DNA from 2 places in the Mesorhizobium koreense genome. Region 1 is predicted to be linked to the other one. Evidence: predicted binding sites of a transcription regulator. Region 1 holds the regulator's gene; the other holds the start of a gene.
The links. Region 1 encodes PhoB, which activates phosphate uptake and scavenging genes when phosphate is short. Its sites were predicted from a motif close to TGTCATNNANCTGTCAT; they were not measured.
Positions count from the first base shown of each region.

Region 1 (7,372 bases):
GAATGGCCGGTCGGCCTCGGCGCCAAGGGCAATGAGGGTGTCGCCAACAACGTCGCCCAGACCAGCGGTGCCATCGGCTATGTCGAATATGCCTACGCCAAGCAGAACAAGCTGACCTATGCCGACATGATCAACAAGGACGGCAACAAGGTCGAGCCGACTGCCGCCGCCTTCTCGGCCGCCGCAGCCAATGCCGACTGGTCTTCCCAGCCGGGCTACGGCGTCATCCTCGCCAACCAGCCGGGCGCGGAATCCTGGCCGATGACGGCCGCGACCTGGATCCTCGTCTACAAGAAGCCGGACAATCCGGACGCCACTGCCGACGCGCTGAAATTCTTCGCGTGGTCCTACGCCAAGGGCGACGACATGGCCGGAGCACTGGACTACGTGCCGATGCCGGACAATGTGGTCAAGAGCGTCGAGGAGATGTGGTCCAAGGATATCGTCGGCTCCGCAGGCAAGCCACTCTACGCCGAGTGACGACGGAATTGTAAAAGGTCGAGGACGGGAAAGCACATCGTTGCCTTCCCGTCTTCTTCAGCACGAGGGCCGCATGAGCATCACCGCAGAAACCGCGTATTCCTCGAGTTCGGCCGCGAACATCCGCGCGGCTGCTGTGCGGCGCTTCGCCTTCACCGATTCCCTGTTCCACATACTGACGCGCCTGTCCGCCGCCCTTGTCCTGGTGATCCTCGGCGGCGTCGCGGTCTCGCTGGTCGCCGGGGCATGGCCGGCGCTTTCAACTTTCGGCTGGTCCTTCCTGGTCACCGAATCCTGGAATCCGGTGACAGAGAAATTCGGCGCGCTTGCACCGATCTACGGCACACTCGTCACCTCGCTTATCGCCATCGTGATCGCCGTGCCGATCGGTATCGGCATTGCGATGTTCCTCACGGAACTCTGCCCACGTTCGTTGCGGCGGCCGATCGGTATCGCGGTCGAACTTCTGGCAGGCATTCCCTCGATCATCTACGGCATATGGGGTCTGTTCGTCTTCGCGCCGTTCCTGCAGGTCCATCTGCAGCCTTTCGTCATCAAGCTGTTCCATGGCGTCCCGGGGCTCTCCAGCCTGTTTTCCGGTCCGCCCTATGGCATCGGGCTGATGACATCGGGGCTGATCCTGGCGATCATGGTGCTGCCCTTCATCACGTCCATCACCAAGGACGTGTTCGACACCGTGCCGGCGGTGTTGAAGGAATCCGCCTACGGGATCGGCTGCACGACCTGGGAGGTGACGCGCCGGGTCGTCATTCCATACACACGCGTCGGCATCATGGGCGGCGTGATGCTGGGGCTCGGCCGCGCACTCGGAGAGACCATGGCGGTCACCTTCGTCATCGGCAACGCGCACCGCATCTCGGCTTCGCTGTTCGCGCCGGGCACCACCATCTCGGCCTCGATCGCCAATGAATTCACCGAGGCCGACGGCGAGCTCTACACATCCTCGTTGATCGCGCTCGGTCTCATCCTGTTTGTCATCACCTTCCTGATCCTCGCCGCGTCCCGCTTCATGCTGATGCGGATCGAGCGTCGCGCCGGAAGCTGAGAGGGAGCGTTCGAACGATGGCAGCCGCATCTTCGCGCCACAATCGCCGCAAGGCCCGCAACGCCCTGATGATGGGGCTGAGCATGGTCGCGGCGGCAATAGGGCTCGCCTGGCTGGCGCTCATTCTGGGTGCGCTGGTCTGGAAGGGGACTGCCGGCCTGTCGTTTGCCGTGTTCACCGAGATGACGCCGCCGCCGGGCGAAGCGGGAGGGCTCCTCAACGCCATCGCCGGCAGCGTCGTCATGACCGCGATCGCCATCGCGGTCGGCACGCCGGTCGGCATCCTCGCCGGCACCTACATGGCCGAATACGGCCGTTTCTCGAAGCTCACCGTCGTGGTGCGCTTCATCAACGATATCCTGCTTTCCGCCCCTTCCATCGTCGTCGGCCTGTTCATCTACGAGATCATGGTGCGGCCGTTGGGGCATTTCTCGGCGCTCGCCGGCGCCTTCGCGCTCGCCATACTGGTGATGCCGGTGGTGGTGCGCACGACGGAAGACATGCTGAACCTCGTGCCGAACGCGCTGCGCGAAGCGGGCACGGCCATCGGCGCGCCGCGCTGGATCGTCATCCGATCTGTTGCCTACCGTGCCGCGCTGTCGGGCATCGTCACCGGCGTGTTGCTGGCGATCGCGCGCATTTCGGGCGAGACGGCGCCGCTCCTGTTCACCGCGCTCAACAACCAGTTCTGGTCGAGCAACGTCAACGCGCCGATGGCCAGCCTGCCGGTGACCATCTTCCAGTTTGCGCTCAGCCCCTATGAGGAATGGCAGCAATTGGCATGGACCGGCGCGCTGATCATCACCTTCGCCGTGCTGATGTTGAGCATCGTCGCACGCGCCCTTACCGTCCGGAGAGAGGACAGATGACACAAATGCTGTCGCCGACATCCATCGCCGCCAGCCGGCCGGCCGCCGAAGAGGTGAAGCTCGAGGTGAGCAACCTCAATTTCTTCTACGACCGGACGCGGGCGCTGAAGGATATATCGCTGTCGCTGCCGGCGAAGAGCGTGACCGCCTTCATCGGGCCTTCCGGCTGCGGGAAATCGACGCTTCTGCGCGTCTTCAACCGCATCTACGAACTCTATCCGAAGCAGCGGGCCGAAGGCGAGGTGCTCCTCGACGGCCGCAACATCCTCGACAAAGGGCAGGACCTGAACCTGCTTCGCGCCCAGGTCGGCATGGTCTTCCAGAAGCCGACGCCCTTTCCGATGACCATCTACGAAAACATCGCCTTCGGCATCCGGCTCTACGAGAAACTGCCGAGGTCCGAAATCGACGGTAGGGTCGAGGAAGCGCTGAAGCGCGCCGCGCTCTGGACCGAGGTGAAGGACAAGCTCAACGCCAGCGGACTCAGCCTCTCCGGCGGCCAGCAGCAGCGGCTCTGCATCGCGCGCACGGTCGCGGTGAAGCCGGAGGTGATCCTGCTCGATGAACCGGCCTCCGCGCTCGACCCGCTCTCGACCGCGAAGATCGAGGAGTTGATCGACGAATTGCAGGCCGACTACACGATCGTCATCGTCACCCACAACATGCAGCAGGCCGCCCGCGTGTCGGCCCGCACGGCCTTCATGTATCTCGGTGAACTCATCGAATTCGGCGACACCGAGCAGATCTTCACCTCGCCGCATGACAAGCGCACCCAGGACTACATCACGGGCCGCTTCGGCTAGCCCCGCCTTCACAGGGACCGGATCATGAGAGAGCATACCGTCACCGCTTTCGACGAGGATCTGAAGGCCGTCGACCGGCTGATCCACGAGATGGGCGACCTCGCCGCCGCGATGGTCGGATCGGCGACCCGCGCGCTGCTCGACCTCGACAACCCGCTCGCCCACCACGTCGTGTCGCAGGACGCGGTGATGGACGCCATGCAGCGCGATCTCGACGAGCGGGCGATCACGCTGATCGCACGCCGCCAGCCGGTGGCGGGCGATCTGCGTTCGGTGGTGGGCGCCATCCGCATGGCAGCCGACCTGGAGCGGATCGGCGATCTGGCCAAGAACATCGCCAAGCGCGTCGGCGCGGTGGGCGAGGCGGTGCCGCCGCGCCGGTTCGCCCATGGCATCGACGCCATGACCGATCTCGTCCTCGGGCAGGTCGAGGGGGTCGTGCGCAAATACGAGGAGCGCGATGCGGAGGGGTTGAGCGGATTGCGCAGCGACGACGAGAAGATCGACATCCAGTATACGGCGGTCTTCCGCGAACTTCTGACCTATATGATGGAGGACCCGCGCAACATCACTGCCTGCACGCATCTCCTGTTCTGCGCCAAGAACCTCGAGCGGATCGGGGACCATGTGACCAATATCGCGGAAAACGGCTATTATATCGTCACGGGCCGGCAACTTTCGCCCGACCGGCCGAAGCAGGACGAAACGGCGAACGTACTGGCGGAATAGCAGACAGGCCGATGCCGATGATCGCACCGAAAATCCTGGTGGTGGAGGACGAAGAGCCGCTCTCCGTGCTCCTGCGCTACAATCTGGAGTCCGAAGGCTACCAGGTCGAAACGGTCATGCGCGGCGACGAAGCCGAGATCAGGCTGAGGGAGAACGTGCCGGACCTTCTCGTGCTCGACTGGATGCTGCCAAGCATCTCCGGCATCGAGCTTTGCCGCCGGCTCCGCATAAGACCCGAGACCGAACGCCTGCCGGTGATCATGCTGACGGCGCGCGGCGAGGAAAGCGACCGGGTGCGCGGGCTCTCGACCGGCGCCGACGACTATCTCGTCAAGCCGTTCTCCATGCCCGAATTCGTGGCACGCGTGCGGGCGCTCCTGCGGCGGGCGAAACCCGAGACACTTTCAAACGTGCTCAAGGTCGGCGACATCGTACTCGATCGCGAGACGCATCGCGTCTATCGCGGGGAGGCCGAGATCAGGCTCGGCCCGACCGAATTCCGCCTGCTCGAATTCCTTATGCGCAGCCCCGGCCGCGTCTTCTCGCGCGGCCAGTTGCTCGACAATGTGTGGGGCGAAACCATCTATATCGACGAGCGCACGGTCGACGTCCATGTCGGGCGCCTGCGCAAGGCGGTCAATGACGGCCGCTTGCCGGACGTCATCCGCACGATCCGCGGCGCCGGCTATTCCATTCAGGAGAGCTGACCAGCGTCCTGCGGCTTCAGGCAACCGCCCTCCCGCGTGCGGCCACGGAGGGCGGGTTTCCGGCGGCGAAAACCTCCTGGTCGAGGAAGGTCAGCGCGCGCATGGCGCAGCCTTCGCGGATAAGTGAAAGCTGGTCCGGCTCGGTGGCGAACGATATCGCTTCCTCGTGCTGGCCGCCGACGGTCCTCGCGATCGCGGCGCGCATCGGTCCCTCGATCAGGTCGAAGGCGCGCGCGCCGATACCGACCATCGCGACGGGCGCCGGATCGATCAGCGCGAACAGGCTGCCGAGGCCAAGGCCGATCGCCTCCCCGGCTTGCGCGTAGGCTCTCCGCTCCGGTCCGTCATGCGTACGCGCCGCCTCGGCGAGCGCCAGCATATCCCGGTCCTCGATATCGGCGATGAAATGGTCGCGGTCGGGCAGGGCGTGGGCGTTGCGCCAGATCGCATAATTGCCGGCATAGGCCTCGATGCAGCCGCGCCGTCCGCAGCGGCAGAGATCGCCGTCCGGGATATGGATCATGTGGCCGAACTCGCCGCCGGAAGAGCGCGTGCCTGTGAAGAGTTCGCCGTTCAGGAAGAGGCCCATGCCGATACCGTTCGACAGGAGCACGGAGACGAAATTGTCGCGATAGCGCTCCGGGTCGCGCCAGCGCAGCGCCACCGCCGTCATGTTGCAATCGTTCTCCACCGTGACCGGAAGGCCGAACGCCTTCTCCAGCGCATCCCCGAAGCGGATATTCCGGTGCGGCGTGATCGGCGACCAGAGCATCGCCGCTCCGCCTGAATCGGCGACGCCCTGCACGGCAAAGGAAATGCGCATCACCCTCGATCCGGCGGCGGCGCTTCTGGAGACGAGGCGGCCGACAATCCCGACCGCCTCCGCGATCAGCTCGTCCCGCGCAAGCGTCATCGTCGACAGCCTGCACTGCTCGGCCGCCACGATATTCCCGGCATAGTCGAGGAGCGTCGCGGAAAGCGTGTTCAGCGCCAGCAGCATCGTGACGACCGAACTCGTTTCGGGATTGAGGCCGAGAGCCACCTGCGGCCGGCCGCGTTTCGACACCGCCGTCCCGCCCTTCACCTCGGTGAGAATGCCTTCCTCGATCAGGTCGGCCGAAATCGCCGAAATGGTGGAATGGCTGAGCCCCGTAATTCCGGCGATCTCCGTACGCGAGGGTTGCCGGGCGCGGCGGACGGCGGAGATGATCATGGCACGATTGCGCCGCCTGAGATCGTCGTGGCGGATTCCGACCGTCATTTACACAATTCCTCCCGTGCCGTCGGGCGTCGGATCCAGCCGGGGCCGATCGGAGCCGCATGACAGCGCGTGAAGTATATTGACATGGATAAAAGAGTGAGTCATTCTTTTTTTCGAAGCTCGAAATAAAGAGCTTCCCAGAGACCGACGGTCTATTCATCGCGCCGGTTCGGCGCAGGGAGGAAATCATGGGAAAGTTTACGGCCGCCTTGCTGGCGGGTGCCGCGATCACGCTTTCGTTCTCGACGTTTGCTCAGGCGAAGGACAAGATCATCGGCGTGTCCTGGTCGAACTTCCAGGAAGAGCGCTGGAAGACGGACGAGGCCGCGATCAAGAAGCAGCTCGAGGCCGATGGCGATAAATATATTTCCGCTGACGCCCAATCCTCTGCGGAAAAGCAGTTGAGCGACATCGAGAGCCTGATCTCGCAGGGCGCCAACGCGCTCATCGTGCTGGCCCAGGACTCCTCGGCGATCGGCCCGGCCATCCAGAAAGCGACGGACGAAGGCATTCCGGTAGTCGGGTATGACCGGCTGATCGAGAATCCGGAAGCGTTCTATCTCACCTTCGACAACAAGGAAGTCGGCCGCATGCAGGCGCAGGCGGTCTTCGCCGTGAAGCCGGAAGGCAATTACGTCTTCATCAAGGGCTCGTCGGCCGACCCGAACGCGGATTTCCTGTTTTCCGGCCAGATGGAAGTGCTGAAGGCTGCCATGGATGCCGGCAAGATCAAGAATGTCGGCGAGGCCTATACAGACGGCTGGCTGCCGGCGAACGCCCAGAAGAACATGGAGCAGTTCCTGACGACCAACAACAACAAGGTCGACGCGGTGGTCGCTTCCAATGACGGCACGGCCGGCGGTGCGATCGCGGCACTTGCCGCGCAGGGCCTTGCCGGCTCCGTGCCGGTTTCGGGACAGGACGGCGACCATGCGGCGCTGAACCGTATCGCTCTCGGTACCCAGACCGTGTCGGTGTGGAAGGATGCGCGCGAACTCGGCAAGAAAGCGGCCGAAATCGCTTCCATGCTCGCCGACGGCAAGAAGATGACCGAGATACCGGGCGTCCAGAAATTCGACGGCGGGCCGAAGCATGTCGAGATGAACTCGATCTTCCTGAAGCCGCTCCCGATCACCAAGGACAATCTCGACGTGGTGATCGATGCCGGCTGGATCAAGAAGGACGAAGTCTGCCAGGGCGTGAAGGCCGGAACCGTCAAGGTCTGCGGCTGAGCTTCGACAGATCGCGCCGCCGCGGTTTGACCAGAACCGCGGCGGCCACGTAATATGGCAGTTAGCGCGGCAGACGCGGTGGCTCGCTTTGCCGCGCGGGGAGGAAGCCATGTCCGATTCGACCGCGCCGCTCGACCGCGCCCGGGCGGCGGAACTCAGTCCCCTGAAATCGTTCCTCAGGGCGACCGAAATCGACACCCGCATGCTCGGGATGGTGGGGGCGCT
Region 1 covers NZ_CP134228.1:868,506-875,877, forward strand. Annotated here, with positions in the region: gene pstS (phosphate ABC transporter substrate-binding protein PstS) at 1-480, shown strand, start outside; gene pstC (phosphate ABC transporter permease subunit PstC) at 554-1,546, shown strand; gene pstA (phosphate ABC transporter permease PstA) at 1,564-2,415, shown strand; gene pstB (phosphate ABC transporter ATP-binding protein PstB) at 2,412-3,218, shown strand; gene phoU (phosphate signaling complex protein PhoU) at 3,243-3,947, shown strand; gene phoB (phosphate regulon transcriptional regulator PhoB) at 3,965-4,654, shown strand; gene RBH77_RS04085 (ROK family protein) at 4,671-5,915, opposite strand; gene xylF (D-xylose ABC transporter substrate-binding protein) at 6,104-7,147, shown strand; gene RBH77_RS04095 (sugar ABC transporter permease) at 7,257-7,372, shown strand, end outside.

Region 2 (7,372 bases), 1.9 Mb from region 1:
ATGGTCTTCCAGCATTTCAATCTCTTCCCGCATCTCACCATATTGGAGAACTGCACGCTGGCGCCGATCTGGGTGCGCAAGGTTCCAAAGAAGCAGGCCGAAGAAACGGCCATGCACTTCCTGAACCGCGTGAAGATCCCCGAGCAGGCCAATAAATATCCAGGCCAATTGTCCGGCGGCCAGCAGCAGCGCGTGGCGATCGCGCGCTCGCTTTGCATGCATCCGCGCATCATGCTCTTCGACGAGCCGACCTCGGCGCTCGATCCCGAAATGATCAAGGAAGTGCTGGAAACCATGGTGAGCCTCGCCGAGGAAGGCATGACCATGATCTGCGTGACGCACGAGATGGGCTTCGCCCGCCAGGTGGCCAACCGCGTGATCTTCATGGACGCCGGACAGATCGTCGAGCAGAACACGCCGGCCGAGTTCTTCGACCACCCGCAACACGAGCGCACGAAGCTGTTCCTGAGCCAGATACTGCACTGAGGCGCGATTATCCCGTCAGTCGCTTTCGGTGCGTCCTTCGAGGCTCGCCCTGCAAGGACGCGCCATTGCTGGCCGCCTTGCGGGCTCGCACGTCAGGATGAGGAAGGTTGGCGGCGGCCGCCCAAGATGAGGAGGGCGTATGCCGACGATCCGCGACAAAGGCTTCAAAAGCTCGGTCTGCAAAAGGGCAAGCGCTCGACCACCCTCATCCTGAGGAGCGAGCGAAGCGAGCCTCGAAGGACGCACGGATTCAGCCCTCCGGCCGCCACCCGTAGAGCCAGTCGAAATCGGCGGCGAGGCGTCCAGGCGAGCGCGCCGACAGCACCAGATTGCGGGCCAGTGCGACCGGGCCGGAGGCGTGCCAGGTGAAATGGTTGAATGCGCCGCGACGGACGACGCGGCGGATGCGCGGTCGTCGGATCGCTTCATAGCGCGCCAGCGCCGATGGGAGGCCATCGGGGCTTCCGGCCGCCAGCACGGCCAGTACCCAGGCATCTTCGATGGCCATCGCGGCACCTTGCGCGGCGAAGGGCGTCATGGCGTGCGCGGCGTCGCCGACCAGCGCGAGGCCACGCGGATCGGTCCACGGTCCGTCTGGATCGACGGCATGGATCGGCCAGGCTGTCCACGGTTTCGCGGCTTTCGCCAGATTGGCAAGCGATAGGGCGAAGCCTCGCATCGCCCGTTCCAGTGGCCCCGTATCGATCGCGCTAGCCCACGATCCGGCCCCAGCTTCGCCCTTAGTCAGGGCGACGAGGTTGAGGACCGTTCCGCCGCGCAGCGGATAGACGACCAGATGCAGGGCCGGGCTCAGGAAGGCGGTCACCTGGTCGGGCGGGGCGAGCGGGGCAAGCGCGCGGCCGGCCGGGCTCTCCGTCTCGACCAGCGCGCGCCATGCCATCGTTCCGGTTGACCGGCTGTCACGGCTGCTCTTCACGAATTGCCGCAAGCCTGACCATACGCCATCGGCCGCGACGAGAAGCGCACCGGCCGCCTTCTCCTGCCGGCCATCCCGCTCGGCAGTGGCTGCTACGCCGTCGTTTTCGAATGAAATGCCGGCGACGGTCGTGCCGGGATGGAGCCGGATACCGGGATGTTCCGATGCGCGGGCGAGGAGCGCGGCATGCAGATCGGCGCGATGGGCGACAAGATAGGGTGCCTCCCAGCGCGTTTCCGCGGCCTCACCGAGCGGCACGCGAGCGAGTTGCTTGAGGCTCGCCCCATCTCTCAGCACGACCGCTTCCGGTGCAACCGCGCCGCTCAGCGCATCCAGTACGCCTAGCCTGCGGAGGATCCGTGTCGCGTTCGGCGAAAGCTGGATGCCGGCTCCGATCGCCTCGAATCTCTCCGCGCGCTCGAAAATCTCGACGCGGAAGCCATGCACCGCGAAGGCAAGCGCGGCGGTCAGCCCACCGATACCCGCGCCCGCAACGAGGATCGTGCGGGGAGGGGAGCCGTCCATCCTATTTCCGTTGGCGTTCAGGCGGCCTTATCGATGTAGATGCATCCCGCCGGCCGCGTTTCGCCGGCTTTCAGCGCCGGGTCATAACGGTAAAGCGTCGAGCAATACGGGCAGACCTTCTGGTCGTCGTCGCCCATGTCGATATAGACATGCGGATGGTCGAGCGGCGGATTGGCGCCCACGCACATGAACTCCCTGACCCCGATGTCGATTGCGGCGTGCCCGGCATCGTTCTGGAAATGGGGGGTCGAATGTCCGGCCATCATTGTCTCCGCTGCAAGTCCTGTCGGGCCATATCGCGCGCCCGGCCCGCGTTTGTAGCATATAAATGATCGATGCAAGATATGTGATACAAGTTTGTCGTAAAACCGTGACAGGAGGATGGATCGCGGCGGTTGGCCGTATCGATCGAGCGGGTGCGCAATGAACGAATTGAAGCCGGTTCAGAACGAATTCAAGAACGAGCCGACGCCTGAGGGAAAGGTCGTCGCCGATAATCCCGATCGTTTCGTCAACCGGGAATTCTCCTGGCTGCAGTTCAATCGTCGCGTACTCGAGGAATCGCAGAATCCGAACCATCCGCTACTGGAGCGCGTGCGCTTCCTGTCGATTTCAGCGGACAATCTGGACGAGTTCTTCATGGTGCGCGTCGCAGGTCTTGCCGGGCAGGTGCGCCAGAGTATCGTCACCCGCAGCGCCGACGGGCGCACCCCGGAAGAACAGCTCGACCGCATCCTGCTCGAAGTCGGCCGGCTTCAGCACGAGCAGCAGGCAAGCCTGTCGGGCCTGCGCCATCTCATGAAGAAGGAGCATATCGAGATCATCGGCGCCGATGTGCTCGACAGGGAAGATCTCGAATGGCTGGAGGCGCATTTCCTCGAAGCGATTTTCCCGGTGATGACGCCGCTTTCCATCGATCCGGCGCATCCGTTCCCCTTCATCCCCAATCTCGGCTTTTCCATCGCGCTGACGCTTCGCCATCTGCGCGACGGCGAGGAGATGACGGCGCTTCTTCGCCTGCCGGTAGCGCTGAAGCGTTTCATCCGCTTGCCGGACCGCGACACGACGGTTCGCTTCATCACGCTGGAGGAAGTGGTGGCGCTGTTCATTGCCAAGCTTTTCCCCGGCTATGAGGTGAAGGGCTCGGGCACCTTCCGCATCATTCGCGATTCCGATATCGAGGTGGAGGAGGAGGCGGAAGACCTCGTGCGCCTGTTCGAGACGGCGCTGAAGCGCCGCCGGCGCGGCTCCGTCATCCGCATCGAGTTCGACAGCGCCATGCCCGAAGCTCTGCGCGACTTCGTCGCCGGCGAACTCGGCGTGTCGTCGGGCCGCATCAGCGTCCTGCCTGGGCCGCTGGCGATAAACCAGATTTCGGAGATCGTGGCGCTGCCGCGCGACGACCTCAAATTCGCGCCCTACAATCCGCGCTTTCCCGAGCGTATCCGCGAACATGCGGGCGACTGCTTCGCCGCCATCCGCGAGAAGGACCTGATCGTCCACCATCCTTATGAATCCTTCGACGTGGTGGTGCAGTTCCTGCGCCAGGCGGCGCTCGATCCCGATGTCGTCGCGATCAAGCAAACGCTCTACCGAACCTCCAACGACAGCCCGATCGTGCGCGCGCTGATCGACGCGGCCGAGGCCGGCAAGTCGGTCACGGCGCTCGTGGAGCTCAAGGCGCGCTTCGACGAGGAGGCCAACATACGCTGGGCGCGCGACCTGGAGCGCGCCGGCGTGCAGGTCGTCTTCGGCTTCATCGAACTGAAGACCCACGCCAAGATGTCGCTGATCGTGCGGCGCGAGGATACGAGGCTGCGCAACTACGTCCATCTCGGAACCGGCAACTACCATCCAATCACCGCGCGCATCTATACGGACCTTTCCTATTTCACCTGCGATCCCCAGATCGCGCATGACGTGGCGCAGATATTCAACTTCATCACCGGCTATGCCGAGCCGGCCAAGGAGATGGCGCTGGCGATCTCGCCCTTCACGCTCAGGAGCCGCATCCTCGGCCATATCGAGGACGAAATCGGCCATGCGCGCGCGGCCCGCCCGGCGCAGATCTGGATGAAGATGAATGCGCTGGTCGACCCGATCATCATCGATGCGCTCTATGAGGCGAGCGGGGCCGGCGTGGCGATTGAACTGGTCGTGCGCGGCATCTGCTGCCTCAGGCCTCAGGTGAAGGGCCTGTCGGAGAATATCCGCGTCAAGTCCATCGTCGGCCGCTTCCTGGAGCATGGCCGCATCTACTGCTTCGGCAACGGCCGCGGGCTGCCGTCGGACGACGCTATCGTCTATATCTCATCGGCCGACATCATGCCGCGCAATCTCGACCGCCGGGTCGAGGCGCTCGTACCCATCACCAACCCGACGGTACACGAGCAGGTGCTCGGCCAGATCATGCTCGGAAACATCATGGACAACCAGCAGAGTTTCGAAGTAATGGCGGACGGTACCTCGCGCCGCATGGCTCCCGAAGAGGGAGAAGAGCCGTTCAATGCACAGGAATATTTCATGACCAATCCGAGCCTGTCGGGACGGGGCGACGCGCTGAAGAGCCATGCACCGAAGCGCATCGCCCAGTATAAGCGGGCCAAGAAGGCGCGGATCGCACCGGGCGCATGATTTCCGGCTCGCAGGGACGCCTGCAGGATCGCCGTCCTATCTCCGTGATCGATATCGGGTCGAACTCGATCCGCCTCGTCGTCTACGAAGGGGTGGCGCGCGCGCCGACCGTTCTTTTCAACGAAAAGATGCTGGCAGGCCTCGGTCGCGGCATTGTCTCGACCGGAAAACTCGATCCCGAAGCGGTGCAGCGTGCCGTGGCAGAATTCGGCCGCTTCCGCGCACTTTCCGAGCAGGCCGGCGCCGAAACCTTGCACGTCATCGCCACGGCCGCGGCACGCGAGGCGGAGAACGGTCCGGATTTCATTCGCCGCGCGGAGGAAATTCTCGGCACCGAGATCCAGGTGCTCTCCGGCCGCGAGGAAGCCCATTATTCGGCGCTCGGCGTGATCTCGGCCTTCCATCCGGCGGATGGCGTCGCCGGCGACCTTGGCGGCGGCAGCCTCGAACTGGTCGATGTCAAAGGCGAGGAAATCGGCGACGGCATCACGCTGCCGCTCGGCGGGCTCAGACTGCAGGACATGGCCAAGAACTCGTCCGCCGCCGCGCAGACGATCGTCCGCGAGGAGATCGCGCGCGCGACGCTTCTGGGCGAAGGCAGGGGCCGCACCTTCTATTGCGTCGGCGGCACCTGGCGAAACCTCGCGCGGCTGCACATGCTCGTCACCGGCTATCCGCTCGGGGTCATGCACCACTACGAAATGAACCCGCAGGCGATCGGCGATTTCCTGAAGCAGGTCGCCAAAAACGACATGGGCAAGATGAAGGGCATCGACTGGATCCCGAAGAGCCGCCGCGCGCTGCTGCCCTATGGCGCGATCGTGCTTCAGGAGATCATTCGCGTCATGCAGCCAGGGAACATCGTCGCTTCCGCGCTGGGCGTACGCGAAGGCTATCTTTATTCGCTGCTCACACCGGAGGAGCAGCGGGAGGATCCGCTCCTTTCGGCGGCAGAGGAAATGGCCGTACTACGCGCGCGCTCGGTGACGCATGCGCGCGAGCTCGCCGATTGGACGGGCGAGGCCTTCGCCACCTTCGGCATCGAAGAAACTGAAGACGAGGCCCGCTATCGCCGTGCGGCGTGCCTGCTCGCCGACACGGGCTGGCGGGCACATCCGGAATATCGCGGCACGCAATCGCTCAACATCATCGCGCACGGCTCCTTCATCGGCGTCGATCATCCGGGCCGCGCGTTCCTGGCACTCACCAATCTCTATCGCCACGAAGGCATCCACGAGGATATGGCGGCGCCCGAGATCAAGGCGCTGGCGGGGCCGCATTATCTGGAGCGCGCGCGGCTGCTCGGCGCGCTCTTGCGCGTCGTCTACCTCCTGACGGCATCCATGCCGGGCGTCATGCCGAAACTGAAATGGGTAGAGCGCGACAAGGGCGTGCTGGCGCTCGTCGTCCCGCCGGAACATGCCGCCCTGATCGGCGAGCGCCCCGCCGGCCGCCTGGCGCAGCTATCGAAGCTGCTCGGCCGGCCGATGGAGTTTGCGGTGGGCGAGTGAGAGAAGGCGCTACGCCGCGCCGCCCGCCTCGAACACCACGATCTTCCGGTTGTCGAACCTCAGCGCCAGTTCGCCGTGCACCAGCTTCAATGCCTGCTCGCCGAATACCGCACGGCGCCAGCCATGGAACGCCGGCACGTCGGCCTTGTCGCCGTCGGCCGCAATGCGGTCGAGATCGTCGCTGGAGGCGAGCACTTTCGGCGCCACGCCTTCCTTCTCGGCGACCAGCTTCAACAGCACCTTGAGGAGTTCCGCCGCCGCGCCCGAGCCTTCGGGAGATTGCGAGGGCTTCGGCGCCTTCGGCAATTGCTCGCGCGGAATAGCGAGGGCGGCGTTCACCGCTTCGAGCAGGCTTACCGCCGTGGCCGAGCGTTCCCAGCCCTTGGGCGTCATCCTCAGCCTGGCGAGCGCTGCCTGGTCGCGGGGCTGCTGCTGCGCGATCTCGTATACGGCGTCGTCCTTGATGACACGCTGGCGCGGAACGTCCCGCTCGCGCGCCTCGCGTTCGCGCCATGCCGCGACATGCTGCACGACCGCCAGTTCCTGCGGCTTCCTAAGGCGCATCTTCAGCCGCTTCCACGCATCTTCCGGATGCGGGTCGTAGGTCTGGCGCGAGGTGAGTACGTCCATCTCCTCTTTCAGCCAGTGTCGCCGGTTTTCGCGATCCAACTCGTCCCTCAGGTGGCGATAGACCTCGATCAGGTAGGTGACGTCGGCCAACGCATAATCGAGCTGCTTTTCCGACAGCGGGCGCCGGCGCCAGTCGGTGAAGCGCGAGGACTTGTCGAGCCGCGTACCGGTGATCTTCTGGACGATCTGGTCGTAGGAGACGCTGTCGCCGAAGCCGCACACCATCGCCGCGACCTGCGTATCGAAGATTGGATGCGGGATCAGTCCGCCGAGATGGAAGACAATTTCGACATCCTGGCGCGCGGCGTGGAAGACCTTGGTCACCTTCTCGTTCGCCATCAGCTCGAAGAACGATTTCAGGTCCATCCCCGGCGCCATCGGGTCGACGAGCGCGGTCACTCCGGGCGCCGCCATCTGGATGAGGCACAGGATCGGCCAGAAAGTCGTTTCGCGGATGAATTCGGTGTCGACTGTGACGAAATCGGATTTGGAAAGCTCGGCGACCGCCGCCTCAAGCTCTTCGGTCGTGGAAATCAGATGCATTCAAGTCCTTCGATCGTTGACCCCGCAGTCGGCCCCGCATTCTCGATAGACCGATAGTTTCGGAATTCCAACTCCTTATGCGTATTTGGATCGCCTGCCTTGCCGC
Region 2 covers NZ_CP134228.1:2,786,397-2,793,768, forward strand. Annotated here, with positions in the region: gene RBH77_RS13220 (amino acid ABC transporter ATP-binding protein) at 1-486, shown strand, start outside; gene RBH77_RS13225 (FAD-dependent monooxygenase) at 737-1,948, opposite strand; gene RBH77_RS13230 (zinc-finger domain-containing protein) at 1,966-2,211, opposite strand; gene RBH77_RS13235 (RNA degradosome polyphosphate kinase) at 2,372-4,582, shown strand; gene ppx (exopolyphosphatase) at 4,579-6,093, shown strand; gene rnd (ribonuclease D) at 6,103-7,266, opposite strand.
Region 2: the regulator PhoB is predicted to act here: its motif matches at 2,307-2,323, upstream of RBH77_RS13235 (RNA degradosome polyphosphate kinase).